One region of the Leuconostoc carnosum genome, then DNA from elsewhere that is predicted to be linked to it. Evidence: riboswitches for the same ligand, from Rfam matches in the RefSeq annotation. Region 1 holds a riboswitch; each other region holds the start of a gene.
The links. Region 1 has a riboswitch for thiamine pyrophosphate ahead of thiW (energy coupling factor transporter S component ThiW). Riboswitches for the same ligand answer to the same signal wherever they lie in the genome.

Region 1 (8,031 bases):
ATGAATATTTTTTGACCAACCTGACTGTTTTTGCAATAAACTAATTTGATTTAGCATTTCTTGTCTGAAATTTTCCAATCCATGTGTCTGATTATCAGCTATTTCACCCGCAATGTTAAGATAACTAATTGCTATAGAGCTCGCCTCCCAAGCCGCTGCACCAGCACCTATCAAGGTTGCCATAATAGCACCAAGCATATCTCCTGTTCCTACAAACCGATCTAACGCTGCTACACCATTGCATAACAATGCGGAGCGTTCACCCTGTACGACAATATCACGCCTTCCCGTAGCTACAAACACTGTTTTAGGGCAGCGTTTACACAGTTCTTTGAGTGCATGATTAAGTTCTTGTAAGGCAAAATCACTTTGATCTGAGACGTCACCATCAATGCCTTTAGCAATTGTTGGCAAGCCCACCAATCTTCTCATTTCGGAAATATTGCCTTTAACGATTGTAGGTTGATGATTGATAAGTTCGTCACCTAATTTTCGACGTTGCTCTGTCATACCATAGCCAACTAAATCAACGACAACTGGCTTATGACTAATAACCGCAAAATGGCTAGCCTCTCTTAAGCTAGCCTCATGATTGACAGTCAATCGTCCCATATTGAGCAATAAAGCATCAGTTGTTTTAAACAGATCAGCAAATTCACGAACATCACTACTCATAATCGGCTTGCCACCTAAATACAAAATTGTATTAGCTAATGTTTCTAAGGTAATATCATTAGTAATACAATGAATTAACGGCACATTGTTCAAAGGTATTATTTCTGCCAATTTTTTTGTCATTAGACGCTCGATTTCATAAATATTTGCTGCACATCTTGATAAATTTTGATTTTTGTTAGGTTAAGCAAAATAAAGTAGGCAATTACCGCACCAATTAACGTAGCACCAATAAAGCGTGGTGTATAAATCATCCAATACAACCCTTGATGCGTTCCAGTAAACCAAACCATGACTGGATATGATATTAAAGACCCAATAAGACCTGTCCCTACAAATTCACCAAACATCGCCCAATACATTGTACGTCCATACTTATAAAATAGACTTGACAACAAGGCCCCGAATACTGCACCAGTTAGCGCTAATGGTGGAATTCCCATGATGACTATTCTAATAATGCCAGTAATTAGCGCCATAACAACTGTGTAAAATGGACCAAGAGTCACCCCGGCAATAATGTTCATAACACTAGACATTGGTGCCATGCCTTCAATTCTAAAAATTGGTGACAACACAACGTCCAATGCAATCATAACCGTGACAATAGTAATTTTTTTGATTTTTATATTCATAGTATTCTCCATATCTTTTAGTAAGGATTCATCAAAAGTGTGCTCTTGTACAAATAAAAAGGCACTTTTATCATTAACACTTACTGTGTGATAACGCTATTGTTGGTTTTCAGTAACGCAATCAGCTTAAACCAGTCTTCAATATCGTCATAGTCGGTTACAACGTCTCTAATGATGCTTATTCATTTTTAAATTAATCCTTTCATACATTATTTGTTCAAACAAAAAGCGCTTTTCTCTAATTTGAGAAAAGCGCCATCTAAAAACAATCAGTATGGCACTTTCCTACGCTGGTGTTAACCAGATCAGGTTCAAAGGGTGCTTCTCAGCCACGCATAGTGGCGCCCCTAGTACAAAAATATTATAGCATAAAAGTATCAAAAAGTCGTGAGAAATATTTGTAACAAGACATTCAGAAAATTGACAATATGTTAATTTAAAAAATTCATTAGTTACTGTGCCAAGTTTTCTGATATACAATAAATACAACAGACCAGCTCATAAACGTAAACAGTAGTATTGGGTAAAGAAACCAATCATGTTGGTAATAAACCACAAGTTGATTTGGCCCCTTCTTTTGTGTAATGATAGGCGTATTGATCGCACTAAATTGGGTCATATGTTTAGATATTGGTGTGTGATTTAAAATCATCACAGTATTTTTATATTTAATAATTGGTAACTGAACCTTTTTCTGGTAATCACCATACCAGTTAAGGAATAATTTATGATCTTTAACTGATTTACGAAAGTTTTGTTGATTGTTTAAAATTAATGATTGGTATAGTTCATACTTACTTTTTTTGTTATTACTATCAATGGGCAAATAATCTGGTGTTGATTTTAAAATGTACTGCAATGCCTTACTCTTATCTTTTTTAAAAAAAGATTGTTTTACGTGAGAATTATCGTCAGAATTGATACGGGTATGAACTTGTCCATTCAAATACTTTGTAGAACGGTGCCATACATTCAAAGTATTATTCGATGACATCATTGTTTGACATAACGACGCTACCATCACAATAATAATCACACTATAAAACGACCAAGAAATGTGTGCATTATTTTGTAACATTAAGCCAACCGCTAAAAGCAATAGTACCGTAAAAGGAATAAAAAATCTAAATGGAAATTGAATGAAGCTAAACACACTGTTACTAAATAAACGCCATGGAAAAATATTCGTCGATAATGTGAAACATATAAAAGCAGTTATCTCGGTTACTCGTAACAAAAGCGCTGATTTATGCCACATTTTAGTCATTTGCCAAACGAAAAATACAATAGCTAATATTAATACTGGCGGATAAACTAACCAATAACTACTACCAGTAAAAACTGTCATCCGCCACATGTATTTATTAGTAAATGGCTGAGCAATATCGTTATAACCGTCAACAGCAATAAAACAATAAATGAGATTAGCAACTAAGGCAGTACAAACTAAAACTGACATACCGACTTGCATGATTAGTTTTAATTTAATCATGCGACTTTGATTAAAAAAAATAGAAGAAAAAAAACAAATATATACAAAAACCAACAAAAAAGCTGATAGCATATGTACCTGAGCCATTGCTGCGACTGCCACTGCCGTTTTAATTGTGCTTAGTTTCTTATTCTCAACTAGATCTATCAGTGGTATAAGGCATACTGGCATTAATGCAGCACCCCAACTAGAGAAACCTTGCCGTATTGTCCAATATTGAATTGAATAACACGTCATATAAAAAATACTTAATGGCAAGCTATATTGATCACCGATTCTAGCTTTTTTTAATAGTAAATATAATGACAAACCTGCGCAAAAATATAATATGGCATTTGATAGCATCTGATATACAAACCAAGATGGACTCAAAAGAACCAGCAATCCTTGAGCATATGCCATTAAAGGGCCATACAAAGCGTTAACAATTCTACCAGACGATTGAAAACCATAAATTGAAATAAAATATTGAAAATCACAATGTTTTATTTGCATGGCGGTGTCATAAAAACGATTAAAATGGAAAATCGCATCTGAGCCAATAATCATGGCGTGATTAAATAAAAATGGTGTTATTAGTAATGTTGAGGCTAATAGCAAAATAAGTATACTAAAACTTTTTTTAATGTCATGTCCCATTATTAACATTTTATCCCTTGCGGTAACAAAAAACAATTCACTAGCATAGTTAATTTTCTAGTTACAAAAAGCTTCAGATATCTTAGATAGATGTCTGAAGCCTAACACTGACGTGACTTTTGTAGTTCAACAGGTAGTACTTAACTCACTGCAAAGTAAAATATTAAATTAGGAGTACCCGGGAAGATAATTGACTACCACCAGTTGAACAAGTTAATTATATCACATTGTAAAGCGTTTAACAAATACTAAACTAACTAAAGAAAAAATATTCGAATTTTATATAATAAGCATGTCACACTATAATTTTTATATTGTAGGTTCTAATTTTGATAATATCATCAAGTCATTGTTAACCCACCATCAACAAATAAACATTGTCCGGTGACATTACTGGAAAGTGCGGTTGCTAGATATACTGCTGTCCCCGCAACGTCTTCCGGTGTAGTTAACCGACCTGTTGGTGTTTGGTCAATAAGTTTTTCTCGCACGTCACGATGTGTCAATTGACTTGAGTCTGTTGGTACAGTTAGACCTGGCGCAATCGCATTCACACGAATACCAAACGCTCCTAATTCACTTGCCATGGTACGTGTTAATCCAAGAACAGCTGACTTACCGACAATATAGTCATGATACGGGATTGCTGGTGACTGAATTAAATTACTCGTGATATTAATAATGCTACTCTCATTATTTTGCTTTAGTTTTGGTAAAACAAAATCAACTACATTCAAAACAGCCTTTAAACTACCATCTATTTGTGCTTGATAGTCAAACCATTGTAAATCACCTAATAATTTTCTATTTTTAGGGTCAAACTGATACTGACTCAGTGCATTATTAACAACAATATGAATTGTACCAAAATTATCCAAGATATTTTGCAGCATATTATGGACTTCCTGCTGATCTCGTATATCGCATTGCATCGCAACAGCTTGTCCACCTTGTGAAATGATACTTTGAACAATGGTCTGAGCATGTTGAGTATTATGCAAGTAATTAACAATAACTATTGCACCTTCTTTAGCATACATTTTTGCAATAGCTGCACCGATACCTCGACTAGCTCCAGTGACCAGTGCGACCTTATTTTTTAAAAGCATATTTTCTCCTCATTCAACATCAGCATCAAAATACTCACTTTCAACTTCTAGACTATTCTCAATATCTGTCACACGAACTAAATCCAGCAAATTGAAGTGGCCATCATGATGCCACGCACTAGATACGTGATTCATTTGACCCACTGCACTCATTCGACTAACTCCCAACTTACCCAAAACATTTGCGAGAGCAAATAACCGCTTTGGTGCGATTGCAACGCCAGCTGTCTGTAAGTATGACTGATATGGTTTCAAGATTGGTTGTAGTTGCAGAAAATCATCTATAGAAAAGACATGAACAGATCGATTCAAAGGTGAGGCACTAAACCCCAAGTGATCATGAAAAGCAACTGTCCAGGATGTACTATCCTCACTAGCAAATAGTAATGTTCTGCTATTTTCAATAGATTCTATATCTGTTGCTTGCCGCATTTTTTCAATTGCCAATTTTTCAGATTCTTGTAAGATAGCGCGAGAATATTTAATTTGGTAATTATTTAATTCAGTGGCTAGTAATGCAGAAAATTCATCTGTAGTGATTGCACCACCACGCTCTACAAAAATTGATTGTGGGGCTAGACAACTTTGTTGATCATAAATACTAATATCCTCAGCTATCTTTTTAATTGTTTGGGGATAATATTCCGGTGTCAATGCCTCTCTACCAACAATAACAAATCCTATTTTATAGCCGTAACTCAATACTTTTTTATCCAAAGGCACTTGCGCTTTAACTTTTTTAACTGCTATTTCACCACCACACACAACCACGGTATCAGCAACTTCGATACCAGCTTTTTCCAGTTCTTGACCACTATGCCAAGGCAATATAGCAATTGAGTCAGCTAATCTTGAATCTATTTCAGCTAATGTTTGCACAAATAATGCTGGCATAATTGGTTCGGAAAAAGATAATTTCCCTAATGTTGGCGATTTGACGAGTAGCCCCATTATAAGGGTCCACAACTGTATCCCTGGTACATTACCAGAAAATATTTGAAAAATCAGATCAGGCCCAAAAAACTTTGAGAAACCACCGGCTAGATTCGGTTGAAAATCATCCAACATAGCGCCCGCATGGCCTATTTCAGAATTCACAAATCGCTTTAACTCCTTCTTTCGGAACAAGCGAATAAAACGCTTAAGCTCCATTTTTACTTGGTCAGCATTATAACCAGTTGTAATAGGTATTGCTGTCTCAGCTACTTGGCGTAAATAGTAGGTTGGGTCCGTCCATTTTTCAGCAACTTGTGAAATAACATCAATAATTTGCGATGTAGTCAGTTGTTCTAAGTAATCATGTTGATTTGTTTGAAGTACATTGGCGATATGATTTATGTCCGTAACAGATATCTCAGGATAACGTAAAACCACAGCATGTGACTCATCCCCTATAATTGTTTCAGTTAGCGTATTCAACGTAATATTTGTTGGTACATGAAAAATATCAATTGTTGTTTGTTTACTAGTCATATGCTGTTCCTCTTAACGCACTTTTAAAAGCTCATCAACAGCAATGGAACAGCCTTTAGCTTCTGATCCCTTCGCTCGTCCAATAATCGTAAAACCATGTTCATTTTGAATGGCAATATCTTCGGTTAAAATAGCCAAACATGTATCCCAATTGGCCAAATCATAATAAGCCAAAAGACCCCGTTTCCCCTGTTCAATGGGTTGTAATGTTTCCACATCTAAAATTTGAATTTTTACCCAAGCAGGTGGCATTTTATCAAAGTAAATTGACTGATTTTGTGATAAATCTGCTAGATTACGATCATAACATTGCGAACTAATTTCTGTCATACCGTACATATTAATAATCTGTTCACGGGATACATTAAATACTTGACCTAAATTTTTGTACAAAGTAGACATACTGACTTCTTGAGACTGACCTTTAAAACCACCCGTATCAAAAATAATACTGCCTTCTGCTAAATCAAATGTTTGTGGATGCTGATCGAAATAAGCTAATAAATGCACATATGAAAAAGAAGCACCTAAAACTAATACCTGCTCATGATTAGCTTGTGCTTGTTTCAGAGCTGATATCAAATTAACATAATCTAACTGATTATGTTTAAAAAACACCTGACTATTTTCTGTCCCAAATACCTGCATAGCTGTTGTAATATAGCGAGATAGTGACGAATTAGGATGACTGGACATATCTGGAAATAGAGAAAATATCGTTATTTTTTCTTTGTTAGGGATAACATATTGCTTAAATCCCGCTATCATTGATTGCTCCCAAACCCTTAAGTCGGAAATGTAATGTCGACTTTTTTGTTGTGCATTCGTTGTCCCACTTGAATAAAAAACATCTTCAGCTTGCGTAGTGTCTCGAGTAGATAATGTTAATTGTTTATAGGCTTCAATTGGTATCAAAGGCAAATCCTGCCAATTTTTGACAGTTAATGGATTTTTATGCTTTAATTGCGCAAATTTTTTGTAAGGTAAGTTATTTTGGAATTGATAATCAAATACGCTCATGGCTAATTGATTAAAATCAACTTCATATTCACTTGATTGCCCCTCTTTGTACTGTTGTATAAACTTTACAAGACGTGCTTGAATAACGTCAGATTCATCAGACATGTTATCTCCTTAATTTATTTATCATTTGTGGTAAATTCACAAGAACAAACTGCAATGTGATAGCAGATATTGCGCCTATTAAGATTGTATTAGACAAAAGTTGACCCACTGCACCATGCCATCCAGTAGCATAATTTGGTAGAGCAATAGCCAACACAATCGATAACCCAATAATCATATTATTTGCATTTGTTGATGGTGTCTTTTTCAGAATATTTAATCCTGTCATAATTAAAGTCGTTGCTGCTGGCAGAAAGATACCACCAATCACTGGGCTTGGGGTAATTGCTAAAAATGCCCCAATTTTTGGCACAAATCCCAATATCACAAACAAAACACCTGCAATAACTACAGGAATTCTTGAGACATCACCAGTTAATTTTAAAATACCAACATTTTGTGCAAAAGCAGTTGTTGGAAAACCACCAAATAGCGATGATAATATTGAACCAGCCGATTCACCGATCAAACCATTTTGAATACGGCGTGGTGAAATATCTTCTTTCATCACGTCACTAGCAGCTTCATACACGCCTACTGCTTCTACCACAGCAACAAGATAGGCAACAAAAAAAGTCAGAAACATCGTCCAATTAAAATTTAACGCACCATATGGTAATAAGTGAGGTAAGCCAAACCACGATTTAGCCGCTAGTACACTGTAATCAACACGCCCCATTGCAACTGATAAAACATCGCCTACAACTAATGCAATCAAAAAGGAAAAACGTTTCCAAAAACCTTTACCAAATATTGAAAGTAAAATAACAATGGCTGATGTTGAAATTGATAATACAAGTGTCGTCGGTGAAGAGAAATGTTTATCTCCAGGATAACCACCTAAAAATTCAGATAATGTAAAACTGGATAAAGAAACGCCGAC
Region 2 (8,031 bases), 470 kb from region 1:
GCGCATAGACAAATGTGGCGCTTAACTTAGCTTTTTGTTCGAGCGTTGCTAAGAAGACATCACGTTCCTCAGTTAACTTGAGGGTAAATAGACCACCTAACCAAAGATAAGCAAACACACGTGTTAGCATAACCCAAGCCATATGTACATGGTCACCAGTACCAAAGTACATCAGCGAGAACCATGAACCAAAACCAGGTAGCAAAGGTAAGATGAATAACCATAGCCATTGTTTCCAGCTTAATTTCAAGAACAGATAAAGAAATGCACTCACACCAATGATAATCAGATTGATGGTGACACTTTTGATAAAAGTTAGCTCCAAGGCAATCACCATGACGATGGCGAATTTCATTAATGGATTCATACTTCACCTCCAACATAACTTAATTGTTCATTTTCAAAATGCAAATGAAAATCAAACCAATCTGTGACAGCTTGTAATTGGTGACTAATCACTAATACAGTTTGATGTTGACGGGTGGTAAAGTCGGCAATGATGTTTAACAAACATTGCTGTGAGTCATTATCTAATCCTGCTAATGGTTCGTCAAATAATAGGGTAGGTGTACCAACAATGAGCATCAATAAGACTTGCAGTTTCTTCTGTTGTCCACCAGATAGTTGATAGACAACATGTTGACGTAGGTCAACTAAATTGAGCTGTGTTAATATCTCTGTTATTGTTTCATCTGTCCAAATCTCAGGATGATTACTAAATTGTTGTGCCTGAATTAATTCTTCAGACATTGTCATAGCAACAAATTGTTGTTCTGCATTTTGAAAAACTAAGGCAATATCACGGACATGTTGTGCAATTTTCCGCTTAGCAATATCTTGTTGATTGTAGGTAATTAAACCACTATATGGATATAGCTTAACTAAAGTGGAAAAAAGTGTTGATTTACCAACACCATTTGGGCCGGTAATTAAAATACGTTTTTCTTTTGGAATAGCCAACGATGTGGTGCGTAACAATTGACGGGTACCATTTTTTAAGGCAACTTTTTTGAGTTCAATGATGTGTTCCTGTTCATCCGGTAATGCAGTTTTAATTTGAGTTTGAACTGGTACTTCATGTAATATTTTGGTCCGCTCAGCCTCGTCTGCTTGATGGAGATGACCATGGTTCATGACGAAGACATCATCAATCATGTCAGTGTAACCACTCCAATCATGATCAGTTATTAGAATTGTTTTCCCTTGTTGTTGATAATGCTTAATGGCTTGAATGAGTTGTAAACGGGCAACAGGGTCAACATTGGCAAACGGTTCATCTAAAAGCAAATACTCACTGTCCATTGCCAAAGCAGCGGCTAGGGCAATTTTTTGTTTTTCACCACCAGATAATGTTGACAAGTCATGATGCGTGAAATCAGTCATACCAACGGTTTCTAATACTTTTTCAATGCGATCTGTCATGTCTGTTGGCGTGACTTGTAAATTTTCTAAACTAAAGCGTAATTCTTCAAATGGTGTTTGCATCACAAATTGACGGGTAGGATTTTGAAATAAATAGCCAAGACGTGCGACACGTTGAAAAGGAACAATATCATTGATATCATAGCCATCAAGAGTCAGTTTACCATCTAAAGTACCTCCACTAAAGGTCGGATAAAGACCAGAAAGAAGTTTTAACAAGGTCGATTTACCACTACCACTAGGACCAACTAATAGATTAAAACTGTTAGGTTTTAATTTGAGGGAGACGTGAGAAAGCACCTTACCAGTAGGATAAGAAAAGTGAACGTCTTCAACAATTAAATTAGTCACGACGTAGGACACCAGCCTTCTCAATCAATTTTTGAATAGCAACAACAAGGACACCACCAAAGAAAAGAAGAGAAATAAAGCGTGTGATGAATAGTGCAACGAGTAGACCAAAGCTATATGATGTGTAACCATCTCTAAATAGTGACCAGACAAAAGTCACGATAGTTCCTGTTACAGCTGAAGCGAAAATCGCTTGCCAGCGCCAATTCTTGTAGCCTAAAATGGCAAATCCAGCTTCACTACCAACACCTTGTACTAATCCTGAGAGTAGTGTTGCCACACCCCATTGACCGCCAAGTAACATTTCAACTGCTGCAGCAAAAACTTCGCCAAGCACACCAGCACCGGCTTGTTTGATTAAGATACTGGCTAATGGTGCGGCCATCATCCAACCACCCAGCAAAAGGTTATTTGCAAAAGGTTCTAGGCCCATAGGGGTAAGGGCTGCTGAAAGGATATTATAAACTGGACCAAGAACCCAGAAAATAAAACCGATAAATACGGCAACGAACGCTAGTAACAAGACATCGCGTAATGCCCAGCGTGTTGATTTTGACTTTGAAATAGTTTGCATAATTAATATGCCTCCAGAATTTTTTTTGTAGCTTTTATCACATTTCTGGTCCAAATAGAATTGAGTCACAGTTTTTGCTTATGAATTAGTGGAAACAAAAAACTCTCGAGTCATTAATGAGCCGAGAGTTTGCTTATCTTTCTACTAAAAAAGCAATTCTCCCTTCGCTGGTGCTAGCCAGATCAGGTTCAATGGGTATCTCTCAGCCAAAGGGCACCCCAGATTGTTGAATATTAAACTACATACTAAATTTAACATAATTGTGTGCTTTACGCAAACAATTATGAGAATAACTAACATGAGAATATTAAACGAATATTTAAAAAATAACAGGTGATTATTTGATAAAAATTAGCTACAAAAAAAGCGATCAATCAGATCGCTAAGTTATTGCCCCTGCTGGATTCGAACCAGCGCGTAGTGGCACCAGAAGCCACCGCCTTACCGCTTGGCCAAGGGGCAATTACTCTAACTATTTTACATACTTTTACTTTGTATTGCAAGTACAATTTTTATCTTTGTCAGAAAATGTTTTTTCGTTTATACTATTAAAAAAAGCCTAAGGGGGAACACCATGCAGTACGCAACATACGAGAATACCGTTGAAAAACTCAAAAAGCATGACATTACCTTACATGATATTGCGGTCATCGCCTATGATAGTGAAGCTTCTTATGTACCTAATCTGACAATAGTCCAAGTTGAAGAGGCACTCGTTAGCATATTGCATAAGCGGGTTGTTCAGCATCAAATATGGGTTGCTTTAGAATTAGATCGTCTAGCTGAAGCACACTTATTGGAATCACCTTTGCAAGATTTAATCGATAACGATGATGCTTTGTTTGGGGTTGATGAGACGCTTGGTACAGCTATTGCTATGTCGTTTGACACGATTGGCGTCACTAATTATGGTTACATTGATAAGATAAAAGTCGGATTGGTTGGCGAACTAGACCGTAAAGGGAAGACAACATCTGCTGTGACAACCTTTGCTGATGACATTGTTGGCGCTTTAGCGGCTGCAGCTGCTTCTAAAGTGGCGCATAAATATGCGACCAATATTGTAGCTTCTGATAAACACTTGGCGAAATAATATTTCGCTTTTTTTATTTTAAATATATTTATTTGCAAAATCGGTCTATACCAATTATAATAAGGTTAATAAATCAGGAGGAATGTGTCGTGGATGCGTATCATTTGTAGCCATTGGCATACGTGAAATAATGGCAAAATTACTCAAAAATATTAATCTTTATACGGGTTACAAGCATATGCCGGATGCATTTATGCGGTTTACAGATAGTATTCAAGAAGTTGGTTATATGGTCGACTTTGTGGCACAAAATGATGATGAAATCGTCAAAGAGGCAACCGGTAAGTTAATTGTGCCAGGTTTTATTGACGTTCATAAGCATGGTGGCTATGGGTTAGATACAATGGATGGTGATGCTGATGCGCTCGATGAAATGGTCAATAAAATGGTCACCGAAGGTATTACATCACTATTTCCAACGACTATGACACAATCACCGCAACGTATTGAACGTGCCTTATCAACTATTAATCAAGTAGCAAAAACAAATCCAGTTATTCAGGGGATTCATCTTGAAGGTCCATTTATTAATAAAACATTTATGGGTGCGCAACCTGAAGCATACATTATCAATCCAGACACCGCACTATTAAAAAAGTGGTACGAATTATCAGGTGAACGTATTCGTTTGGTTACTTATACCCCTGAAAATGGTGGATTACCTGATTTTGAAACATTCATGTTGGCACACCAAATTGTGCCTTCGATTGGTCATTCTAATGCCACACGTGATCAATTACGCCATTCACGCGCCACGCACATGACACATTTGTATAATGCGCAACGCCCGCTACACCATCGAGAACCAGGTGTGACGGGGCATGGTATGATTGAAGAATCAATTACTGGTGAACTAATTGCGGATGGTTTCCATGTCGTACCAGAAATGTTAGAAATTGCCTTTAGATTAAAGGGTGCGCACAGATTAGATTTAGTGACAGATTCAATGCGTGCTGAAGGACTGGGAAACGGTATTTCTGAATTGGGTGGACAAAAAGTTACGGTTAAAGATAAGCAGGCGCGCTTGGATAATGGTCATTTAGCCGGATCAGTTTTGTCATACGATGATGCCTTTAGTAATATTCAGAAATTTACATCTGCAAGTATTCAAGATGCAGTACAAATGAGTTCAGTTAATCAGGCACAGGAATTTGGTTTAACTCAGAAAGGTCATCTGGCAGCTGGGAAAGATGCTGATTTTAATATTTTTGACGAGGAAAGGATGCACTTAGTGGCAACATATTCATATGGTCGCCGCTTTGCACGAGAAAGTTAATGGGAAAACCAATAATACCACGCTATATTCAAATTCATAATCAAATCAAGTCGCGTGTTGAGGCGGGTGAATGGCAAGCACAGGAGCGTTTACCAGCTGAGCGTGAGTTAGCAGATGAGTTTGATGTATCACGTATGACCTTACGTCAAGCTATTCAAACATTGGTTGATGAGGGACTGTTAGAACGAAAAGTAGGGTCTGGTACCTACGTGGCTGAACAAAAAGTATCCGAGCGTGTGCTGGGTATCACAAGTTTTACTGAGTTAATGGCAAGCACAGGGCGTGTGGCCAAGACAAAGACGGTAAGCTACAAAATTACGTCACCATCAGCATCAGAAATGATGCATCTGAAACTCTTTGAAAATGATGAAGTTTTAGTGATGGAACGGTTGCGAATGGGCGATGATGAACCAATTTTGTTAGAGCGAACGACATTACCAGTTAAATTAATTGAAGATTTTTCAAAAAATGAATTGACTGAATCGCTCTATGCGACGCTTGAAAGAGCAAACATTGTTCCAGGTCGGGCAACACAAACAATTTCTGCTGGTTTAGCTAACGAACGTTTATCTGAACTTTTGCAAATTAAACGCGGGGATGCCATTTTGACTGTCCGTCAAGTGTCATTTGCCGAAAATACTGAGTTACCGTTTGAATATGTGCGTTCGTACTATGTTGGCGAACGTTTTGAATTTACGTTGACGCGATAAAATAGATGACAAAAAACGATGGTGTGATTAACCATCGTTTTTTTGTCATCTATGATTATTTGTGACTGAACTTTTTGGCTAGGATGTCACCAACGACTTGTACAATTAATACAAATACCAAAACAAGTAGCGTTGCTAACCAAGTGGTATCGTTCGCATAGCGTTGGTAACCATAAGATAAGGCCATAGTACCAAGACCACCAGCACCAATGGCACCTGCCATGGCTGTTAAACCAATCAAACTAATCAGAGTAACAGTTGACACACGGATAATTTCAGAACGGCCTTCACGCAAATAGACACCGAAGACAATGTCCCAAAAGGATGAACCAATGGCTTGAGCAGCCTCGACAATACCACCATCAACTTCTGCCAAAGCCACTTGGATTTGACGAGCATAGAATGGGAAGACACCTAATGATAACGGTACGAGGGCTGCAGTGCTACCAATTTGTGTACCAACAATTAGTTTTGTTAGAGGTGCAATGGCGGCTAGTAAAATAATAAAAGGGACCGCACGGAACGTAGAAACAACTTTATCAAGAATCCAAAAAACTGTTCGATTGGGAGAAATACCGTTAGATGATGTAATAATCAGACCCATACCAAAAATCAGTCCCAATATACCACCAAAAAGTGCTGATCCAAAAGTCATATAAAATGTTTGGCCGATGGCAGTTAGCCAACCAGTATCACCAGTCCATCCTTGGTAAACAACATTTGGAAATGTATCTGCAAACCATTTACTCATAATTATTTGCCTCCTTTAATAACTTCAATGACAACATGATGGTCGGCCAACGTTGCGATGGCTGACTTAACTTGCTCAGCAGTACCAGCTAAAATAATTAACAATGAGCCTACAGGTGTGTCCTGTAAAATTTCAATATTACCGTACAAAATGTTAGCTGTTACTTGGAAATCTCGGAATAAACCAGTAATTAAAGGCTCATCGGTTGTGTCACCCACATAAGATAATCGTACAAATAATTCATTGGGCTTCAAATTTGTGACCAATGGTTGTGCACTAATCGTTGCGATGGCTTTATCAATATTTGTGGCAGTTTCAATAAATTCTTTGGTTAGTTGTTCATTAGGTTGTGCGAAAATATCAAGTAATGAGCCGCGTTCAATAATCTCACCATCCTGCATGACGGCAACTTTATTGGCGATTTCTTTAACGGCTTGCATTTCGTGTGTAATCAAAACAATTGTTAATCCAAATTCTTTGTTCAATTTTTTAAGCAAGGCTAAAATTTGATTAGTTGTTTTTGGATCTAAAGCAGATGTTGCTTCATCGGAAATTAAAATTTCAGGGTCATTTGCTAAAGCACGTGCAATAGCAACGCGCTGCTTTTGTCCACCAGAAAGTTGTGAAGGATATTGTTCGGCACGATCTGATAAATCAACAAGTGCTAGTAAGTCACGGACTTTTTCAGCTTTTTCTTTTGCTGGTAATTCACTGTTTTGTAGTGCAAAAGCGACGTTTTCTGTGACAGTACGTTCATTGAGCAAATTAAAATGCTGGAAAATCATGCCAATTTTACGACGACGATTACGTAGGTCGTTATTGGTAATGCGTGTTTTTTTAGCACCTTCACTATCAGCTTGGAAAAAAGTTTCATCATTTACAACAACAGAACCACTGGTTGGTTCTTGTAAGAGGTTAATGACACGAACAAGGGTTGATTTACCAGCACCTGAATAGCCCACGATACCGTAAACATCACCACGTTCGACGTGTACTGAGACATTTTTAACGGCTTCAATGGTGCGTTTCTTTTGATGGAAAGTCACATTAATATTATCAAGTGCAATAATGGGATTACTCATAATTCATAACTCCTAATCAGTTCTTTAATCACGTCTATATGTTGATTATAGTCAGTTAGACGAATATTTTCGTTTGGGGCATGGTCTAAGGCATGGCTATAGCCAATACCTAAACTAGCAATAGGGGCTTGTAGGGCCTCATGGATATAAAACATAGGACCAGTTCCGGGAGAAGTTGGTATCACTATTGGTTGGGCTTTGTAATAATATGCAGTGACATCAATAACACGTAAAATTTCAGAATCAGACATGTCACTACGATAACCAGGTTGCCCCAGCGTCTTGGTTACTACTATATCTGACAAACCTTGTTCTTGCAAATGATCTTTGATTCGCTGTAAAGTAACATCTGGATCCATATTAGGCACCAGACGAGCTTCGGCTTTAGCGGTGGCTGTAGCTGGTAAAACGGTTTTAACGCCAGCACTATTATAACCCGATTGAATGCCTTCAATGTTGATTGTTGGCTTGAAATAAAGGGTTTCTTTTAAATCATCACCGTTACGATCAGTATATAGTGGGACTTTAATACCATGTTGCGTAATTAGTGAGTCGCGTGTTAGTGGTAACGCTGCAACGAGTTGTTTTTCGCGCGCGTTTGGTATGGCAATGTCATCATAGAAGTGAGGAACAGCAATGTTACCATGATGATCAAATAAGGACGCAATAGCTTGTGATAAACGCAGTGATGCTGAATCAACAATAGCAGATAACGACGAATGTAAATCATTATTTGCTGTTTTAGCGGTCATGTCAAAGGTAACAATGCCTT
Region 3 (8,031 bases), 510 kb from region 1:
TTAACGCCGGCAGTGTGCATGGCATTAACGACACTATTGGCCACTACTTTTTGGCGCCCTTCAGCACCGATATTAGCATAGACAATGTCAATATCCTTAAGTGCTTGAGCTAAGGTATTTTCATTTGTGGCATCAAGTGATTTAATGTTTTTGTCTGGTCGACCGTGTAGAGAGGTCAATTTAATCTCTGTTAGCGTGTTGGCTAACATTGGAACTACAAGTTTTGCGATTTGGCCGTTAGCACCAAGAATTAATAGTTTTGTCATGACTTTATTTTAGCACGAAAAGTTTACTTGCGGTAGAATTGAAATAAGAAAGAAGAGGACGTCATATGTCATTATCGTTTCAACAACTACTCACTGCCGTACCGCTTGTGTTACGTGGTGGCAATGTGCCAAATATTGTTGGCGAAGCTGGTATTGGTAAGTCAGCCTTGGTTTCAGAAATTGCACATCATATGGAAGCTCGACTATTTACTACTGTTGTTTCGTTGTCAGAGAAAGGGGACTTGGCAATACCCATTCCGCCACTCACAAAGGATGCTTTTTTAACAACTAAAAATTATGGTCAGTTAGCAGATGTAAAATTTGGGTACACACATACTCTGATTCAAATTATTCAACAAGCTGAAAGTTTTCCAAAGCAAACAATTATTTGGTTTTTAGATGAATTTAACCGTGGATCACAAGCTGTCCAAAGTGAATTAATGAATCTGGTATTACAACGGCAGATTAATGATCTTATTTTGCCAGATAATGTGTATCTTATTCTGGCCGAAAATCCAGATGATTCAATGGCAGGATTTGAAAATGCTGAATATGCGGTACAAACTTCAGATGCAGCAATTAACGATCGTACGACACGTTTAGTCATGACAGTATCTGTGACCGATTGGTTGTCATGGGCAGAAAAACCAGGCAACCAGCGACCACATATACATCAATTGGTCAGACAATTTATAGCCGAAAATGCTGAGCTATTATATCCTCAAACACGAGGCATTGATTTGAATCCAACACCACGTGCTTGGCAACGTGTGTCAGATAATTTCTATGAACTCAGCAAACTACCTTCTCAGCAGCAAGATACTTTGTTATTTGATATCGTTGCTGGAGATTTAGGAAAAGCTGTTGCAACACAATTTGTTAGTTTCGTGCATGAAAAAGTTAGTGGATTAACTGCTAAGAATATTTTTGATTCGGAACCAAAAGGCCCCAAATTACCGCAAGACATTCGTCAACAGTTTGTTCGTATGTCTGAGATTCAAAAATTAACTGTTATGAAAACAGTTTTGCTGACATCGAATTTAACATCAAACAATCATGCCGGACGCTTCGGAGAATTATTACATCTATTAGCACCAGATGGGCAATATGCATTGATTAAGCAGATGACTAATTCACCAATTTTAGATGATTTATATCGTGCCGATTCACATTATGCTAATGTTTTGTATCAACAAATTATGGATATTGCTACACGATGAATGCAGAAGATAGAGACAAATTAATTGTAGACGGGATCAAGACATTACTTGATGTGGCACCGTTATATGGTAATGTCATTATGAACTTAGCTCGTGAAAATAACGATACAGCTAGCAATGCTTTATCTTTAAAATGGCAGGCTAATCAATGGCATTTGGTTATTAACCCAATATTATTGACAACTTATTTTATAAATCACACACAGATTGCACTTGCTTTTGCGCACGAGGCCTTGCATGTTATCTGGCAACATCCAATACGTTATGCTGATGAGCGGATTAAAAGTCCTAATCTGATTGATTGGGGAACAGATTTAGCCGTTAATCAATATTTACCGATTGCATTAGGTATGTTACCAGGTGCCGTGACATTACAAACAATTTTAGGATTATATGGTAAAATGTTGCCAATTGAACAAGATTCTGCTGAATATATTGCTTTGTTGTCTGAATTAACAGAAAATCAGCCAGCACGAGGACCAAAGCCGGTTGATGGGCATGGTGATTGGGCAAGTGCTGGTCAAGGTATTGACGAAGCAACATCAGCACTTAATTTTGTGATTGAGAAAGCAACTGAAGATACCAATCGGTCAGGGAGAGGGGACATAGGTACTGCTGTGCTGAAAAAAATTGCTTCGGTTACCGCACCTAAACGTCACTGGCAAGCTATTTTACGGACTGGAATCAGCCAATTACCCACGAAAAAAAAAGCATCACACTCAAGATTTAATCGTCGGCAAGCTTATCGACTAGATTTACCAGGATCAGTGAGTGAGTATGAAGCTCAGGTGACCGTTTTTATTGATAATTCAGCTTCTATTTCTGACCATCAGGCAGGGGTTATGCTAGCAAATGCGAGGCAAATTATACAACAATTTGATGTTGAAGTGACTTTTTTTTCATTTGATACAACGGTTCATGAGATTAAAAATATCAAACAATGGCAACGTCAAGCTGGTGGTGGGACACAATTTCAAAGTATATTTGATACTTTAAAAGTAAGAAAATTCAATCCGAAACACACAGTTGTCGTCATTTTAACAGATGGAGATGGTGAAGAAACAGTATTATCTACCAAGTTTCGTCAAGTTTATTGGTTGTTGCTATCCGACCATAAACTAAGTATTTTAGAACCATTTGGTAAAATTATGAATTTGTAGATCAATGGAAAGCTGGCACAGGTAGTATGACAAAAGAATTGAGCCCACGAGATTTGAAGAGCCTCATTAATAAAGATGATCGATTTAAACGGGCAGAGGCATTATTGCAAAATCGTTGGGAATCACTATTATTAGATGCACATTTTGGTATGACAACAATAACACGTGAAGATATTAGCTTGGCACGACATTTAATTGATGCAGAAGTCATATCAACAGTTGTAGATTTACGAACTTTTTCGGGCATCAAAAAATTTATTATGACGAATCAATCCCGCTTGTCAGAAGATGTGATTAGAACATTAAAGGAGCCTTTCTTATGAAAATTAACTTAGTTTTAGCACCTGAACAGTTACCAGCACAACTATTGGCATTCCAAGCTGCTAACTCCGCACATTTTTTCTATTTAGGCAAAGAAACACAACTTTCTGGCGCAAATGTGCTGATTGTCGATGAACCAGAATTGGTTGCCCAGTTCAAGCGACCTCTTAGTTTTGATAGTCGTGTTGTGAGTGGTAATTTAGCTGGTGAAGTCATTCATCAAATATCTTTTCAGACCAAGGGCCGTAACGATGAATTGATTGAACAACTGGTCACAGGCAACGCGATTATGGCACAAAATGCGAATGGCAAAGCAGACTTTATGTTGTGGACCTTTTGGCCAGATCACCAAGCGTTGGCTAATTTTGTCAATAGTGATACTTTCAAACAAATGAAAAATTTGATGAAAAATGCTTATACAGTGAGTTATTTTCATATTTCATCAGCAGACCAACTGTCTTTGACACATCAAATGCGTGATTTTGACGATAAAACGTGGTGGGGTTAACATTTTAATCTTGCATAAATAATTGTTCTACGTTACAATAATGCCATGAGTTAATAATCTATCTGGGGTGCCTTTTTGGCTGAGAAATACCCATTGAACCTGATCATGATAATGCATGCGAAGGGAGATAACATCTACGATAACTACTTAAACTGCTTATATTGTGTAGTCGTTACCTGTTCTCCTAACGTGAAGATCAGGTAACGGCTTTTTTTGATCTGTCAGATAGTATTTTAAATATTAACTAAGTTAGAAAATAATTTAAAATGAATAGAGGATTTAATGATGAAACTATCAGAACTCAGACAGCAAACACCACTTGTCTTTAATTACGCTAATTATGTCACACCACAACTCGTTGCCAATGTTGTGAATGTTATTGGTGGTTCACCAATTATGGCGCGTGAAATTGAAGAATTTAAAGATTTAGTCTCACTAAGTGATGCCATAGTTGTTAATACAGGTACATGGCAACGTGAGGAATTACCTGCAACAATTAAACTGATACAGTTAGCCAACCAAACTGAGACAGTTGTCGTCTTAGATCCTGTTGCTGTAGCTATACCCTCAAGAAGTGTACCCGTCAAATCACTAATTTCAGAATCTCAGGTAAATATCATTCGTGGAAATGCCGCAGAAATTGCTTGGTTTGCTGATGTTGATTTTGCTAGTCATGGTATTGATGCAACTGGTGATGGGGATGTTGCATATATTGCCAAATTAGCTGCACAAAAAACTGGTGCTATTATTGCATTGAGTGGCAAAAAGGATGTGATAAGTGATGGCGAAAGTACAATAAGCATTGCAACTGATGTGCCACTTTTGGCAACTAATGTTGGTACGGGTGATGCTTTATCTGCTTTGATTGGCGCATTTAATGGTGATAGTATCTCATTGGATAATACGGTACGTGCTATGGCAACGATGAAATTAGCTGGGCTTAAGGCGACTAAAAAAGTAGCAACACCTGGTTATTTTTCAAATCAATTGTTAGATGAGTTATATCTGTTGCCAGAAGAAGAATTAGAAGATTTCATTAAGCAAGAGGTGACGCATGATTAATGAAACACCACAAGTACTAACCATTGCTGGTACTGACTCGAGTGGCGGGGCAGGCATTTCAGCTGATTTGAAGACTTTTGCAGCTCAGGGTGTTTATGGTGCTAATGTGATCGTATCAGTGACAGCACAGAACACAATTGGTGTACAGCAAGTTCAAATGATTCCAGCAAATATGGTAACAAACCAAATAGAATCTGTCGGAACTGATTTGAAAATACGCGCTTTCAAAACTGGTATGCTGGGTGATGCCGTGACGGTTCAAACTGTGGCTGATGCCATTAAAAAGCAACAGTTCGGTGATTTTATTTTGGACCCTGTGATGATTGCAAAAGGTGGTGCGCGCTTGTTGGCTGAGGAAGCTATTGATGCTGTTAAAAAAGAATTACTGCCATTAGCCACATTAGTCACACCAAACATTCCAGAAGCGGAAGTATTATCTGGCCGTACGATTAGTACCCATGAAGATGTGCAAAAGGTGGCGCAAACTATTCAAAAGCTTGGGGCAAAAAATATTTTATTAAAGGGTGGACATGCAGAAGGGCAAGCAGTTTACGACTATGTGTTGTTGGAAGATGGAACACATTTTTGGTTGAAAAGTATGCGCGTGAATACTGTGAGAACCCACGGTACAGGCGATACAATTTCAGCAGCCATTACAGCACAATTAGCCTTAGGCAAGGCATTAAAAACAGCGATTATTTTGGCTAAATCTTATGTTGATGCCACAATTCGCGAAGGTATTTCAGTAGGGCATGGTCATGGACCTCTGAATCATTTGGCGATGGTTAAGCCATTAAATTCTCCGGAGGTGTTGGATGACATTTGATAAAAGCATGTTAGCGCGTTACTTTGTTTTAGGTACGCAAAATGTTGCTAATGAAGCAGAATTTTTTAATATTTTGGAACAAGCTTTGGTAAGTGGCATTACTTTATTTCAGTATCGTGAGAAAGGACAACATGCATTAACTGGGAATGATAAATTGCGTGTTGCTCAGCAAGTACGCCAATTAACAACGAAATATCGTGTGCCATTGGTCATTGATGATGATATCGCATTGGCACATGTTGTCAACGCGGATGGCGTTCATTTTGGGCAAGGTGATGGTAATATTTCTGAAAATATTAAGGCAAGTGCGCCTTTATTCGTAGGTGTTTCGGTTTCAAATCAAGCCGAGTACGATCGGATTGCTGGTTTGCGTGGTATTGATAATATTGGTATTGGTCCGGTATATGAGACAACTACTAAATCAGATGCTAGTCCAACAATTGGTATTGCAGGTCTCAACAAAATTGTTAATCAAAGTCAATGGCCTAGCGTCGCAATTGGTGGCATTACCCAAAAGAATTTACCAGATGTTTTAGCTACAAATGTTGATGGTGCAGCAGTGGTTAGTATGATTACTCAGAGTAAAAACATTTCAGAAACTATAAATATATGGAAACAACTTTAACAGTTGTTTTTTTTTGCAATTAAACCATATATAAGATATATTATATTATATAAGAAACAGTATATAAGGAGAAATAGCATGAGCATACAAACACCGACAGAATTGCTCGATGGTACAGTGTTAGCTATTTTAGAGAAGCAAGATTTATATGGTTATGCGCTCACAAAAGAAGTTAAGCAACATGTTACTGTGTCAGAATCAACGATGTATCCAGTATTGCGGCGTTTGGAAAGGTGTGCGGAATTAACCACGTACAGTGAACCATTTGAAGGGCGCATGCGGAAGTATTATCAGTTAACACAAGAAGGTCGCGAGCATTTAATTCGCATCAAAACTGATTGGAAGAATTTCGCCACGGGGATTAACGAGATTTTAGGAGAAGAATGATGAGCTATTTAGATGAATTAGAAGGTTATTTACACGCTTTACCACGCAATGAGCGTGATGACATGATGTCATACTATGAGGAATATTTTACGGATGCACATATTGATGATACATTAGCACACCAAAAATTCGGCTCATCAAAACAATTTTCGCGTCGTCTGATTGCTGATTTTTATATGAATGAGGATGATGCCGTCGAAAATAAGCCGAAACATCAGTTACGTATGATTTGGGTTGTTTTATTGGGTATTTTGGCCTCACCAATTGCTTTATCAGCTACAATTGTCGCTGCCTTTTTATTACTTGTTGTCATTGGTGTCGTATTGTCGGTGATTGTGAGTGTCATGATATCATTAGTCATCTCTGCAATATTGGCAGTATTCAGCATAATAGCGGGTATTATTATTCTCTTTAGCTCGCTCACAGGGGGAATATTTGCAATTGGTGTTGGTTCAGCAATGATTGGATTAATAATTCTTGTCGTACCATTACTGATTAATTTGACTAAAATATTAATCAATAGTTTTGCGAAAATTATTAAACTTATTGGTCGTCGATATATCCAAAAAGGAGCAAATTATGAAGCGTAGAACAATTATCGGTTTGTCACTGTTAGTCGTTGGTGTAGTGGCAGCAACAACATCAGCATTAATTGATACCCCTGGGACAATTGTTTGGAATCAAGGTGGCATAGCTTATCAAAAAAGACGTGCCTTAACAAACGTTGATTTAACAAATCAAGTGCCGAAAGAAACAGAAAATATTCAAAAGCTCACAGTAATATCAAATGATACCAATGTATATGTGCAACAGGGCACACAATTTTCAGTCACGCAAAATAAAAATGGTAATGAGAAAAAAGCTCGGATAAACTATAGTAATGGTGAACTGAAAGTTGATACAAAATCAACTTCACAATCTAATCGGCATATTGTGGGGTTTAGTATCGGTGATGACGATGATGGCATTAAAACTGGACCGAGTGTAACAATTACAATACCTAAGCAAACGAACATCAAAAATATAGACATTACTCAAAATAACGGACACGTGTCAGCTTCAGACTTAGCGATTGATAACATCAATATCAAAACGCAAAATGATGATGTTGATTTTGCTCGCGTTATCGCTAAAAATATAATTATTGATGCTAAAAATAGTGAAGTTGATTTGAACAGTGTGACATCTGATCAGTTAACGACCAAAAATTATAACGATGATTTAACTGTGAATGGTAGTACAATTAAGGATATTAATGTATCAATGCAAAATGCAGATGTTGATATTGAACATAGTACGATCACAAAGGGTGGACGCATTACGAATCAAGGTGGAGATATTTCTTTTGAAACATCACAATTACCAACATTTTCAGCTCAAGCAACAAATGGTAATGTTGAAATCACACCACCATTTGCTCAGCAGCAGGGTACAGCTGCGCTGGTTATTCAAAATCAAAACGGCGATATTGAAATTGAATAGTTCAAATTTTTTGAACGAATACAGTGATAAATTGCTTTGGGCAACCATATCATCAACTGATTGAACATAAGAAATAAAATGGCAGGTATGGCTATTTATAAATGAAAACAATGACACTAAGTATCAAACAACGTCAAATCATACGACGATTATTACAGGTAGCAACGAGTATTG

Region 2: linked by a shared signal. The riboswitch ahead of FGL89_RS02980 (ECF transporter S component) and the one ahead of thiW (energy coupling factor transporter S component ThiW) in region 1 are both predicted to bind thiamine pyrophosphate.
Region 3: linked by a shared signal. The riboswitch ahead of thiM (hydroxyethylthiazole kinase) and the one ahead of thiW (energy coupling factor transporter S component ThiW) in region 1 are both predicted to bind thiamine pyrophosphate.

What each region holds. Positions count from the first base shown of each region.
Region 1 covers NZ_CP042374.1:145,270-153,300, reverse strand. Annotated here, with positions in the region: gene thiM (hydroxyethylthiazole kinase) at 1-798, opposite strand, end outside; gene thiW (energy coupling factor transporter S component ThiW) at 798-1,310, opposite strand; TPP riboswitch at 1,576-1,669, opposite strand; gene FGL89_RS00685 (putative glycosyltransferase family protein) at 1,759-3,450, opposite strand; gene FGL89_RS00680 (SDR family oxidoreductase) at 3,783-4,550, opposite strand; gene FGL89_RS00675 (acyl-CoA reductase) at 4,560-6,023, opposite strand; gene FGL89_RS00670 (LuxE/PaaK family acyltransferase) at 6,036-7,148, opposite strand; gene FGL89_RS00665 (solute carrier family 23 protein) at 7,150-8,031, opposite strand, start outside.
Region 2 covers NZ_CP042374.1:619,915-627,945, reverse strand. Annotated here, with positions in the region: gene FGL89_RS02990 (energy-coupling factor transporter transmembrane component T family protein) at 1-367, opposite strand, end outside; gene FGL89_RS02985 (ABC transporter ATP-binding protein) at 364-1,773, opposite strand; gene FGL89_RS02980 (ECF transporter S component) at 1,766-2,347, opposite strand; TPP riboswitch at 2,489-2,578, opposite strand; tRNA gene FGL89_RS02975 (tRNA-Gln) at 2,738-2,809, opposite strand; gene FGL89_RS02970 (phosphatidylglycerophosphatase A family protein) at 2,922-3,440, shown strand; gene nagA (N-acetylglucosamine-6-phosphate deacetylase) at 3,571-4,716, shown strand; gene FGL89_RS02960 (GntR family transcriptional regulator) at 4,716-5,426, shown strand; gene FGL89_RS02955 (methionine ABC transporter permease) at 5,482-6,177, opposite strand; gene FGL89_RS02950 (methionine ABC transporter ATP-binding protein) at 6,180-7,259, opposite strand; gene FGL89_RS02945 (M20/M25/M40 family metallo-hydrolase) at 7,256-8,031, opposite strand, start outside.
Region 3 covers NZ_CP042374.1:1,226,263-1,234,293, forward strand. Annotated here, with positions in the region: gene FGL89_RS06155 (NAD(P)H-binding protein) at 1-266, opposite strand, end outside; gene FGL89_RS06160 (ATP-binding protein) at 332-1,486, shown strand; gene FGL89_RS06165 (vWA domain-containing protein) at 1,483-2,646, shown strand; gene FGL89_RS06170 (hypothetical protein) at 2,673-2,969, shown strand; gene FGL89_RS06175 (hypothetical protein) at 2,966-3,475, shown strand; TPP riboswitch at 3,529-3,618, shown strand; gene thiM (hydroxyethylthiazole kinase) at 3,761-4,537, shown strand; gene thiD (bifunctional hydroxymethylpyrimidine kinase/phosphomethylpyrimidine kinase) at 4,530-5,363, shown strand; gene thiE (thiamine phosphate synthase) at 5,353-5,988, shown strand; gene FGL89_RS06195 (PadR family transcriptional regulator) at 6,067-6,375, shown strand; gene FGL89_RS06200 (DUF1700 domain-containing protein) at 6,375-6,965, shown strand; gene FGL89_RS06205 (DUF4097 family beta strand repeat-containing protein) at 6,955-7,857, shown strand; gene FGL89_RS06210 (TVP38/TMEM64 family protein) at 7,959-8,031, shown strand, end outside.